Regions from separate parts of the Pantoea sp. nfd-35 genome, predicted to be linked through region 1. Evidence: predicted binding sites of a transcription regulator. Region 1 holds the regulator's gene; each other region holds the start of a gene.
What was found. The regulator PurR, encoded in region 1, represses purine synthesis genes. The targets are predictions, from matches to a motif close to CANGCAAACGTTTGCNTG.
Positions count from the first base shown of each region.

Region 1 (3,148 bases):
GTTGCCTCTCACAAAACCCTGACCAAAGCGACTGATTCACACAAGAAGCTCACCAAAAAAGTGGCCGCCAACGCCACCAGCAAGAAACGCTATGGTCATCAACGCGCGGTGAAGGTGGCGAAAGCGGACAGCAAGGATACCGGCACCATCAAAATGAGCAACGCACACCGTCAGCGCTATCAAAAAGCACGTGAAACGGCGATGGCAAAACTGATGGGACAGCTGGGCAAGCGCTACCAGTGGGGCGGAAAATCGCCGCATACCGGTTTCGACTGCAGCGGCCTGGTGTGGTACGCCTACAAAGATGTGGTGAAATTTAAAATTCCGCGTACTGCAAATGAAATGTATCACCTGCGGGATGCCGCGCCGGTGAATCGGGAAGCGCTGGAGAAAGGCGATCTGGTGTTTTTCCGCATCAACGGACGTGGCACGGCCGACCACGTGGGTGTTTACCTGGGTAACGGTAAATTTATTCAGTCACCGCGTACCGGAAAGGACATTCAAATCAGTGCGTTAAGCGAAGATTACTGGCAGCGCCACTATATTGGTGCGCGTCGCGTCATGACGCCAAAAACCGTTCGCTAAACGTCACTCCTCCGTCATACCGACGGAACGCAGCCGGGACAGGGAAACCTTCCCGGCTTTTTTATTAGTTCAGAATGGCGGTAAAGCTGAACGCAATAATCATCAACAGTGCAGCCGCCGTGGTCATCAATGACAGTTTCAGATCGGTACTCATCACAACTCCTTAGGCACAATTTTAGTAGGGGTTAAGCATTTTCCCACACGCGTGGGTAAAAATCTCGTTTTATCCGCGCAGCCTTGTTAGAATCCCCTCTTTGTTGCGCAACAGCGCGCAACATCGGTTGCGTCAGCACCCTTTTCAACCGTTATTTCCTGCCCCGATGCCCCATAACCGGTCAGAAAAACGATTTTTTTGCAGAAATAACCGTCCGCTGACGCAAACGTTTAACAACATGCTTATCAACAGGTTAGATAAGCCCGGGAGTTCGATTTTCATGGCAACAATTAAAGATGTGGCGAAACGTGCAGGCGTCTCTACCACAACCGTTTCTCACGTCATCAATAAGACGCGCTTTGTCGCAGAAGATACCCGCGAAGCGGTCTGGGAAGCGATTCGGGAATTACATTATTCACCCAGCGCCGTAGCACGCAGCCTGAAGGTGAATCACACCAAAACGCTGGGCCTTTTGGCCACCTCCAGCGAGGCGCCCTATTTCGCTGAAATTATTGAAGCCGTGGAGAATCACTGCTTTGATAAAGGCTACACCCTGATTTTAGGCAACGCGCATAACGACCTGCAAAAACAGCGTGCCTACCTCTCGATGATGGCGCAGAAGCGCGTCGATGGGCTGCTGGTCATGTGTTCTGAGTACCCGGATGATTTGCTGCAAATGCTGGAAGCCAACCGCAATATTCCCATGGTGGTCATGGACTGGGGCGAATCCCGTGCCGATTTTACTGACACGGTGCTGGATAATGCGTTTCAGGGCGGTTATCTGGCCGGCCGCTACCTCATCGAACGCGGGCATCGCGATATTGGCGCCATTCCAGGGCAAATGGAACGTAACACCGGTGGTGGCCGTCATGCCGGTTTCCTCAAGGCGCTGGAAGAAGCCGGTATTCAGCCGCGTTCAGAGTGGATTGTGCAGGGCGATTTCGAGCCTGAATCCGGGTATCAGGCTATGCAGCAAATTCTGTCGCAGAAGCAGCGCCCAAGCGCGGTGTTCTGCGGTGGCGATATTATGGCCATGGGCGCTATCTGTGCCGCCGATGAAATGGGCCTGCGCGTCCCGCAGGATATTTCGGTGATTGGCTACGATAATGTGCGCAACGCACGCTATTTCACGCCTGCACTGACTACCGTGCACCAGCCAAAAGCGCAACTGGGGGAGAAGGCTCTGGAGATGCTGCTGGACCGCATTACCAGCAAGCGTGAAGAGTCGCAAACCATCGAAGTGCATCCGACACTGATTGAGCGACGCTCTGTAGGCTACGGTCCCTATCGCGACTACCGTCGCTAATCCTCGCTCAACCACTCCTGATTGAGCGTTTGCGCATCACCCAGGTAATTGAGCAACCAGCCCAATGCCGGTGATGCGCGATCTTCCGCCCAACTGACGCAGCAGGGACTTTCTGGAAAAGGCTGGGGCAAGTTAAGTTCAGTCACTTCGCCGCTGTCCAGTAGCGGGCGGGCTAAGTGCCCCGGCACCATTGCGACGCACAGCCCGGCCCGGACGCAGTCCAGCCCGGTCTGCCATTCAGGCACCACCAGTCGGCGTTGATTATCCAGAGCCCAGGTCATACGGCGCGGTAACGCGCGCGAGGTGTCTTCCAGCACCAGCGAAGGCCAGTTGCGCAACGCCTCATCATCCAGCCGGGCGACCTGGGTTAACGGATGTTCCCGCGCGACGATGCAGCGCCAGTTCAGGGTTCCCATATCGCGGAAAGCAAACCGCCCGCCCACCGGAATCGCCTGAGTCGCGCCTATTGCGACCTCGACTCTTCCGTCAGCCAGCGCATCCCATACGCCGTTAAACACTTCATAACTGATGTGAAGCTCCATATCCGGAAAGTGGCGATAGAAATCCCTGACGAACTGACGGGTTCGGTGCGGTTTCACAATGCAGTCCACCGCAATCGCGATTTGCCCTCGCCAGCCGTTGGCCAGTTGCTGGCACTGACGGCGCGTGGCATCCATTTTTTTGATGACGCTGCGGCCTTCTCGCACAAAATGTTCGCCCGCAGGTGTCAAAACAACCTCCCGGTGCTGCCGTTCAAACAGCGGTACCGCCAGCCAGGTTTCAAGCTGGCGAACGGTATAGCTTATGGCAGAAGGCACACGGTGTAACTCCTGGGCCGCGGCACTGAAACTGCCGCCACGCGCGACCGCATCAACCACTTCAAGCGCATATTCAGACCACATATCCTGCCTTTAAATTTTTTAACAGCAACAGGCAAATTTTACCGTTTCACAGTATGAAGTACAGCTTTTACACTGCCCCGCGTTTATCCTGCAAAAAAATGAGAATCAGATGTCAGCTTCTAAAGGATTCATTCCCTATCTTGCCGTGCTCAGTATGCTGGGCTTTCTGGCCACCGATATGTACCTGCCCGCCTTCGGGGC
Region 1 covers NZ_CP122403.1:2,489,174-2,492,321, forward strand. Annotated here, with positions in the region: gene P9J57_RS11575 (C40 family peptidase) at 1-585, shown strand, start outside; gene cydH (cytochrome bd-I oxidase subunit CydH) at 650-739, opposite strand; gene purR (HTH-type transcriptional repressor PurR) at 1,020-2,045, shown strand; gene punR (DNA-binding transcriptional activator PunR) at 2,042-2,947, opposite strand; gene punC (purine nucleoside transporter PunC) at 3,057-3,148, shown strand, end outside.

Region 2 (3,148 bases), 1.7 Mb from region 1:
GTCTGCTCAGGAATGGGGCAATCTGACGCAGCACTGGCGCGACGAACTGGATAAGCGCATCGAAACGCTGACGCGCCTGCGTAACGATCTGGATGGCTGCATTGGTTGTGGGTGTTTATCAATGCGTGACTGCCCGCTGCGCAACCCTGGCGACCTGCTGGGCCAGCAGGGCTCTGGCGCGGTACTGCTCGATCCTGAGCAGGATGGTTCCCTGCATAAGACAAGGTGACGTCTATACTTGCAGCATATTCACTCACAGGGAACCATGATGATCACCGTTCACCATCTTGAACAATCGCGCTCTCACCGGGTGCTGTGGATGCTGGAAGAGCTGGAAGTGCCTTACCAGGTCAAGCGCTACCAGCGCGAACCCACGATGCTGGCGCCGGACGCACTAAAAAAAGTGCATCCGTTAGGGAAGTCGCCCGTGATCACCGATGGCAATCGCGTGGTGGCCGAGTCCGGGGCCATCCTTGAGTATCTGGAAGAAAGATACGACAGCGAAAAGCGGCTGCAGCTCACCGATGAAGAGGCGCAGCTACAGGCGCGTTACTGGCTGCACTACGCAGAAGGTTCACTGATGCCGCTGCTGGTGATGAAGCTGGTTTTTGGCCGCCTTGGCAGCGCGCCGGTGCCGTGGTTGCTTCGCCCCGTGGGCGCGGCGCTGGGCAAAGGCGTTCAGAAAGCCTGGCTGGATAAACAACTCAAATTGCACAAGCAGGTCATTGAAGCTCACCTTTCAACACAGCCGTGGTTCGCGGGTCAGCGCTTCAGCATTGCGGATGTGCAGATGAGTTTCCCTATTCTGGCGCTGAGCCAGCGCGCCGGACTGAAAGATGCCCCCGCTACGCAAAAATGGTTAACGACCGTGCAACAGCGTGCGGCCTGGCAGCGCGCTATTCAACAAGGCGGTGAGATTAACCTTTCTGGCTGATGCACGTTGCCCGATGACGCCGCCCGGCGTCATTCTTGCCTGCCTTCTCGTGATTGACGCCTTATCCTGACGGACAGAATGTTAAATGATGGTATCAAGAGCATTCCTGATGTTATCAACCTGATCTTTATAGTCACCAATCCTCACTCAGCGGTTGAAAAACGGCGGTTAAACGCCGGATAATCTGCCCCCTTTAAACGGGGCAGCGTGACGTCCCGTTCTGTGCGGCGAAGTAAACGTTTGCCTTTTGCCGGCTGCCCGCTGGCGATGACAGGTTTCCAGGGACGTCAGGGCCGTTACCGCACGATCCCACTACAACAATTTTTGAGGCTCAACTATGTCAATTGAATCACGCCCGTCCGGTGGAAAGCTGGATGCCTGGTTCGCCATCTCGGCCCGTGGCAGCAGCGTGCGACAGGAAATTGTCGCCGGGCTGACTACGTTCCTCGCCATGGTTTATTCAGTGATCGTGGTGCCCGGCATGCTCAGTAAGGCGGGATTTTCACCCACGGCGGTGTTCGTTGCGACCTGTCTGGTGGCGAGCGTGGGATCGATCATCATGGGGCTGTGGGCGAATTTACCCATGGCAATTGGCTGTGCTATCTCACTGACGGCGTTTACCGCTTTCAGCCTTGTGCTGGGTCAGCACATTAGCGTACCCGTGGCGCTGGGTGCCGTGTTCCTGATGGGCCTGCTCTTTACCCTGATTTCCACCACCGGGATTCGCGCCTGGATCTTACGCAATCTGCCAATGGGGGTTGCGCACGGAACGGGCGTCGGCATTGGTCTGTTTTTGCTGCTGATTGCGGCAGACAACGTGGGACTGGTCGTCAGAAATCCGGCCTCAGGGTTACCCGTTGCCCTGGGCCAGTTTACGTCGTTCCCCGTCATGATGTCATTGCTGGGGCTGGCCGCCATTTTTGGCCTGGAAAAACGCCGCGTGCCTGGCGGTATTTTACTGACCGTTATCGCGATTTCTGCTCTGGGGCTGGTGTTCGACCCGGCCGTGCGCTGGCAGGGACTGTTTGCCCTGCCCAGCCTGCGTGATGCGCAGGGTGAGTCACAGCTCTTTAGCCTGGACATCATGGGCGCCTTGCAGCCTGCGGTGCTGCCCAGCGTGCTGGCGCTAGTGATGACGGCGGTCTTTGATGCCACCGGCACGATCCGCGCGGTTGCGGGCCAGGCCAATCTGCTGGATAAAGACGGGCAGATCATCAACGGTGGTCGGGCGCTGACCACGGATTCCGTCAGTAGCCTGTTTGCTGGCCTTGTCGGTGCTTCGCCCGCGGCAGTCTACATTGAGTCTGCCGCCGGTACGGCGGCGGGCGGTAAAACCGGCCTGACGGCGATCGTTGTGGGTCTCCTGTTCCTGGTCATTCTGTTCATGTCGCCGATCGCATACCTGGTGCCGGCTTACGCCACCGCGCCAGCGTTGATGTATGTCGGCCTGTTGATGCTGAGCAACGTGGCCAAGATCGATTTCGGTGACTTCGTTGATGCCATGTCCGGCCTGCTCACGGCGGTGATTATCGTGCTGACCTGTAACATCGTTACCGGCATTATGATGGGGTTCGCCACTCTGGTGGTGGGCCGTCTGTTTGCGGGCGAGTGGCGTAAGCTCAACGTGGGCACTGTCGTGATTGCCGCCGCGTTAGTCGCCTTTTATGCCGGAGGCTGGGCGATCTGACTGTCAAACCGGACGTTCAGCGGAGCGTCCGGAATTATCCGCTTTTTGGTCTTTTAAGCACGGCTTGCTTTTCCTGCCCTGGCCAGTTTGTTTTACACTTTTAACTTATAGTTGATTCGAAGATAACAACCGCCTAAGGAAAGCATGGAAATCTTTTTTACTATTTTAATTATGACACTGGTGGTGTCGCTCTCCGGGGTCGCCGCACGTATCTTGCCTTTTCAAATCCCGCTACCGCTGGTGCAGATCGCCGTCGGTGCGCTACTGGCCTGGCCTAACTTCGGCCTGCATGTGGATTTTGATCCGGAACTGTTCCTCGTCTTATTTATTCCGCCGCTGTTATTTGCTGACGGCTGGAAAACGCCGGTTAGCGAGTTTCTGCATTACGGGCGGGAAATTCTTGGCCTGGCGCTGGTGCTGGTGCTGATTACCGTCGTCGGAATTGGCTATCTGATTTACTGGACGGTTCCCGGTATTCCTCTTATCCCTGCTTTCGCCCTGGCGGCAGTGTTATCACCTACCGATGC
Region 2 covers NZ_CP122403.1:4,168,603-4,171,750, reverse strand. Annotated here, with positions in the region: gene soxR (redox-sensitive transcriptional activator SoxR) at 1-229, shown strand, start outside; gene P9J57_RS19295 (glutathione S-transferase family protein) at 269-934, shown strand; gene P9J57_RS19290 (NCS2 family permease) at 1,272-2,621, shown strand; gene P9J57_RS19285 (Na+/H+ antiporter) at 2,766-3,148, shown strand, end outside.
Region 2: P9J57_RS19290 (NCS2 family permease) is a predicted target of PurR. The motif match lies at 1,164-1,181, and genes of this name have one in related genera.

Region 3 (3,148 bases), 1.3 Mb from region 1:
GCGTCCAGGTGGCGGCCAGTGCATCGCTTAAAGGAACCAGCGGCGAGAAAAACAGGTTAAAACCGGTCATGACTAACAGCAGCCACATCCACTGCTGCCCAACCCAATAGCCCGCCGCAATAAAGCAGGTCAGCAGGGCTAGCAGGCGTAATGCCGTAATCAATTGTCCGGGATTTTTAACCTGAGAGGCGATGAATAAACTGCCCACAAAGCGCGCCACCATGCCGCACCCCAATAGCAGGCCAATTTGTTCAGCATTCAGGCCCACACCTTTGAGCCAGACGCCCCAGAAAGGAAGATAAATGCCGTAGCAGAAAAAGTAGGTGAAGTAGCTTAGTCCAAGCCACTTGGCGGAGCCGATTGCCATGTTCCCTCCAGCAATGATGCGTCCAGGCAATGATATGTGGTCGTTACTTTGTCAGAGCCGGGTTATGCAGGCAATAAAAAAGGATGGCCATGGCCATCCTCTTGTCAGACTGTGTTTTCAACAGAAAGGATTATGCGTAAACCGGCAGGCGCGCACAGATATCCAGTACTTTCTGCTTGGTACGCTCAATGGTGGCTTCATCGTTGATGTTGTCTAACACATCCGCGATCCAACCGGCCAGTTCGCGTACGTCTGCTTCTTTAAAGCCACGGCGCGTAACGGCAGGCGTACCAATTCGAACACCAGAGGTGACAAACGGGCTTTTCGGATCGTTTGGCACGCTGTTTTTGTTTACGGTGATATTCGCGCGGCCCAGTGCGGCATCGGCTTCTTTACCGGTCATGTTTTTGCTGACGAGATCGATCAGGAACAGGTGGTTATAGGTGCCGCCTGATACGATGTTATAGCCACGCGCGATCAGCACTTCTACCATTGCCTTAGCGTTTTTGGCGACCTGCTGCTGGTAGGCTTTAAACTCAGGCTCCATGGCTTCTTTGAAGGCCACGGCTTTACCGGCGATCACGTGCATCAGCGGGCCGCCCTGTCCACCAGGGAAGACGGCTGAGTTAAGCTTTTTGTACAGATCTTCATCGCCGCCCTGCGCCAGGATGATACCGCCGCGCGGACCAGCCAGGGTTTTGTGCGTCGTGGAGGTCACGATATGTGCATGTGGAACCGGGTTAGGGTAAACATCCGCAGCAATCAGACCGGCAACGTGCGCCATATCCACAAACAGCCATGCGCCAACGCTGTCAGCGATTTCACGCATTTTAGCCCAGTCGCAAATCCCGGAATACGCCGAGAAACCGCCGATGATCATTTTAGGCTTATGAGTCTGTGCCAGCTCGGCCAGCTCGGTATAGTCAATTTTACCGGTTTCGTCGATGCCGTAAGGCACAACGTTGTACAGTTTGCCCGACAGGTTAACCGGTGAACCGTGTGTCAGGTGACCGCCGTGTGCCAGGTTCATGCCCAGAATGGTATCGCCTGGCTGCAGCAGCGCGGTGAAAACGGCAAAGTTAGCCTGAGAACCAGAATGAGGCTGCACGTTCGCATAGTCAGCGCCAAACAGGGCTTTAGCACGGTCGATAGCCAGTTGTTCAACAATGTCTACGTATTCGCAGCCACCGTAGTAGCGCTTGCCCGGATAGCCTTCGGCATATTTGTTAGTGAGCTGAGAACCTTGCGCCTGCATAACACGCGGGCTGGTGTAGTTTTCAGAAGCAATCAGTTCAATGTGCTCTTCCTGACGCACTTTCTCTTGCTCCATCGCCTGCCACAACTCGGCATCATAATCGGCAATGTTCATTTCACGCTTTAACATCCGCATCTCCTGACTGGCTATCTTTAAATCGGCAATTTACGCCCCCTGAGGGCGAAGGCAGACAGTGTAAACCGTTTTATCGGGGTAAGGTAGGGTGAATTCCCTCTTTTTACGCAAACGTTTGGCTACCGAGACGCCATGCCTTTTTATCCCTTTTTTGCAACGATTGCCCGCCAATATCATTTTTTCACTCTGTAAAAGATTTTTTGCGCTTTTGTCGCGAAAACCGGCCAGTTGCTGCCAGTAAAACCCAGCATGAGATTTACAGCATGAAAGAAATGATCATAAGATGCATTTAAAATGCAACTTTAAATGAGGTGTTGCCATGCTTGATGCTCAGACTATTGCTACCGTGAAATCATCCCTTCCCGCCCTTGCCGCCTGCGGCCCCGATCTGACTGCTCATTTCTATGACCGCATGCTTGCTCAGCATCCTGAACTAAAAAATGTCTTTAACATGAATAATCAACGTAACGGCGGGCAGCGTGAAGCCCTGTTCAATGCGATATGTGCCTACGGCGCAAACCTCGAAAACCTGACAGCGATACTGCCGGCCGTTGAAAAAATTGCGCAAAAACATACCAGCCTGAATATTCAGCCCGCGCAGTATGCAATTGTGGGTGAGCATTTACTTGCTACCATCAAAACCCTGTTGAATCCCGGTGATGACGTGCTGGCAGCATGGGGACGTGCTTACGGTGTACTGGCGGATGTGTTTATCCAGCGCGAAGAAGCGATTTATCAGGCATCGGAGCAGCAAAAAGGCGGATGGCGCGGGACGCGGCCGTTTCGCATCAGCGCGATTGAGCAGCAGAGTGCCGTGATTAAAAGCTTTACTTTTACGCCTGTGGACGGGGGTCCGGTTGCCCCCTTTAAACCCGGTCAGTATCTGACGCTTCACTTGCAGCCCGCAGGTTGTGAATATCATCAAATTCGTCAGTACTCACTAACCACAGGGAGCAACGAGAAAATGTACCGTATTGCGGTGAAACAGGCGCCGCAGGGAATCCTGTCCGGCTGGCTACATCAGCATGCAGAAGTCGGCAGTGAAGTGCAGTTGGCCGCCCCGCACGGCGATTTTTTCCTGCAGGTTAGCCCGACAACGCCGGTCACGCTCATTTCCGCCGGCGTTGGACAAACCCCAATGCTGGCAATGCTCCACGCGCTGGCTGCACAGCGGCATCTGGCGCCCGTCAACTGGCTTCACGCCGCCGAAAATGGCAAACAGCATGCCTTCGCAGACGAAGTGACCACCACCGGTGCCCTGCTTCCTGATTTTGCACAGCACATCTGGTATCGCGAGCCGGACGAACCCGATGCAGGCCGCTACGATGCGCAAGGTATGATGGATTTGGCGACCCTGTCAGCGCGGCTGCGGGATGTGAATACCCACTTTT
Region 3 covers NZ_CP122403.1:1,176,211-1,179,358, reverse strand. Annotated here, with positions in the region: gene P9J57_RS05635 (3-phenylpropionate MFS transporter) at 1-367, opposite strand, end outside; gene glyA (serine hydroxymethyltransferase) at 498-1,751, opposite strand; gene hmpA (NO-inducible flavohemoprotein) at 2,077-3,148, shown strand, end outside.
Region 3: glyA (serine hydroxymethyltransferase) is a predicted target of PurR. The motif match lies at 1,862-1,879, and genes of this name have one in related genera.

Region 4 (3,148 bases), 730 kb from region 1:
AAGCACGGCCGCGCGAAGAAAAGGGCGTAGATCGATATTCTGGAAGGGTGCGCACAATGATGGAAAATAACAGAGAAAACAACCGCAAACGCTTTTTAAGTTCTAATGTTAAAACCGTTACAGCATATTCAATATGCTGTAACGGTTGGATTAATCAGGCGCTCAGCCAGCCGAGCTTAATCACAAATAATACAGACAGAACAATCAGTGCCGCATTAATCTCTTTGGTGCGTCCGCTGAGCAACTTCACCACGGTCCAGGTAATAAAGCCAAAGGCAATACCGTTAGCAATGGAGTAGGTCAGCGGCATCGTCAGCGCGGTCACGGTTACCGGGGCAGCAGTGGTGATGTCTTTCCAGTCAATTTCGGCCAGCCCGGACGTCATCAAAACCGCAACAAACAGCAATGCTGGCGCGGTGGCATAAACCGGCACGCTTGACGCCAGAGGAGAAAAGAACAGCGCAAGCAGGAAAAGCACCGCAACCACAATCGCCGTCAGGCCGGTACGACCGCCTGCGCTCACTCCGGCGGCAGACTCGACATAACTGGTGGTCGTAGAGGTGCCCAGCAGCGAACCAAACAGCGCAGCCGCACTGTCCGCAACCAGCGCGCGTCCCATTTTGGGCACATTGCCCTGCTCGTCAGCCAGCCCGGCGCGTTTGGTTACACCCAATAGCGTGCCGGTGTTATCAAACACATCCACGAACAAGAACGCGAAAATCACGCTAATTAAGCCAACGTTAAATGCACCCGCAATATCCAACTGCATGAACGTTGGTGCGATTGAAGGCGGTGCAGAAAATACACCGCCAAATTTCGTCAGACCAATGCCCATCGAGATAAAGGTGATGATCAGAATGCCTATTAAGACCGCGCCCGTGACGCGACGCGCTTCCAGTACCACGATGATGATAAACCCTAACATCGCCAGTAAGGGGCCCGGCTTCGTCAGATCGCCAATCCCCACCAGGGTAGCCGGATTATCCACAACGATACCCGCGCCTTCCAACGCGATAATCGCCAGGAAGAGACCGATCCCTGCGGCAATACCGGCGCGCAGCGGCAGCGGAATGCTCTTGATAATCCACTCGCGAATCTTAAATATCGATAAGGCGAAAAAAATCACTGCGGACAGGAATACCGCGCCCAGCGCAATCTGCCAGCTGTAGCCCATGTGCAAGACAACTGTATAGGTGAAAAAAGCATTCAGCCCCATGCCCGGTGCCAGCGCAATCGGGTAGTTGGCAATCAGTCCCATTAACACCGAACCAATTGCGGCTGCCAGACAGGTCGCGACAAAAACAGCCCCTTTATCCATGCCGGTTGCACCCAAAATACTGGGGTTAACAAACAGAATGTAGGCCATCGCCAGGAAGGTGGTGATACCGGCGATGACTTCAGTGCGTACAGTTGTGTTGTGCGCTTTTAATTTAAATAGTTTTTCTAACATCATTATCTCTCGATGATAGAGACGTCACTCAGGTGCGCGTTCTCTTGCCAAGGTTATGGTCATGCTGTTTGTTGTGATACTGAGGGGCCGCCAGTGCTGTCGCATGCCAGCCCGACCACCCGAAATACGGTTTTCGCTTTCCTTTGTCACATGAGCAATTGCAAAGGCTAAAGCAATCGCTGTGCCAGCCTGATACGCAATCGATTACCTGGATACACGTCAGCGAGCCTTAAGATAATTCTGAACCAGATCAGGGCGCGATTATGGTGCATTGCCCCCTGAACGCGCAATCGTTTTCCTTCCCCCCTGCCCGGCAAAATTATGCGTTTCCGCACGCTTCAGCATTTTGTCAGGCGACGCTGGTCACGTTTCAGCTGCATCAATCAGCAGGCCATGCTGGAATGTGTAAACTCGCATTTAACCCTTCAGTAACATTGAGGTCACAAGATGAAGCCAGCAATTTTGGTGGTGGATGACGATCATGCCGTCTGCGATTTGTTGCAGGACGCACTCAGTGAACATGCGTTGTTGGTTTATCGCTGCCATCAGGGGAAAGATGCCCTGACGAGGGTGCGCGAACATCCGGATATTTCCCTGGTTATGCTTGATATGATGTTGCCCGACACCAACGGTTTACTGGTTTTGCAGCAGCTGCAGCGACTGCGGCCTGATATTCTCGTGATTATGTTGACGGGTATGGGTTCGGAAGCGGAAATGGTGGTAGGCCTGGAGATGGGGGCGGATGATTATATTGCCAAGCCCTTTAATCCACGCGTTGTGGTTGCGCGGGCGCGGGCGGCTCTCCGGCGCAGCGGGCGCGTGGTGTTGCCGGAAACTGACCATGAGGGATGGCGCTTTAATGGCTGGCTGCTCGATGAAACGCGCTGCCAGTTGCTTAATCCACAGCGAGAAACCGTGCCGTTAACGCAGGGTGAATATACCTTGCTGCGCGCGATGGTGCGGCACGCGCGTAAGGTCCTGACGCGCGACCAGTTGCTGGAACTCACCCACAGCGAAACGATGGACGTGTTTGACCGCACCATCGATGTGCTGATTATGCGGTTGCGGCGGAAAATCGAAGCAAATCCCCATCAGCCCGGCCTGATCCGCACGATTCGTGGGCTGGGTTATGTTTTCTCGGCGGACGTGGTCAAACCTGAAGGTTTGCGGCTCTCCACGCAAACGGCCTGAGCCATCCACTGCTGCATGTCGGTCAGTGGACGAATACCGTCGATTGCATTGGCCGCGCGCAAATTAAACCGGGCGCAGGTGTGCGCAAGTTGCAGCGTTGACAGCATGTCATCCCCTTCATGGCTGGCATACAGTACACCCGCACAAAATGCATCACCTGCGCCAACGCTGCCCACAATCTCGTTGGGTGCCAGCTGCCACGCAGGCTGCCAGATGCCCTCGCCGCCGACTTCCTGCCCCCATGCGCCTTCGGGCGCGTGTATCACCACGCGCTGACGCACCCCCTGCCCGGCCAGCCACTGTGCAGCCAGGGAAAAGGCTGCGGGTGGTTGAATACCGTTATCATCCCGCAAAACGACGCCAGACAACGCCTGGGCTTCCAGTTCGTTAATAACCAGGTAATCTAACCAGCGCAACGCAGGCAATACCTGTGGTCGGTAATCCCCGGCACGGGACGCCAGGTCGAGCGAGGTAAAATAGCCACGCTGCTGCATCTGGGCCAGCAAA
Region 4 covers NZ_CP122403.1:1,755,444-1,758,591, reverse strand. Annotated here, with positions in the region: gene P9J57_RS08190 (NCS2 family permease) at 155-1,453, opposite strand; gene P9J57_RS08185 (response regulator) at 1,898-2,641, shown strand; gene P9J57_RS08180 (carbohydrate kinase family protein) at 2,578-3,148, opposite strand, start outside.
Region 4: P9J57_RS08190 (NCS2 family permease) is a predicted target of PurR. The motif match lies at 1,734-1,751, and genes of this name have one in related genera.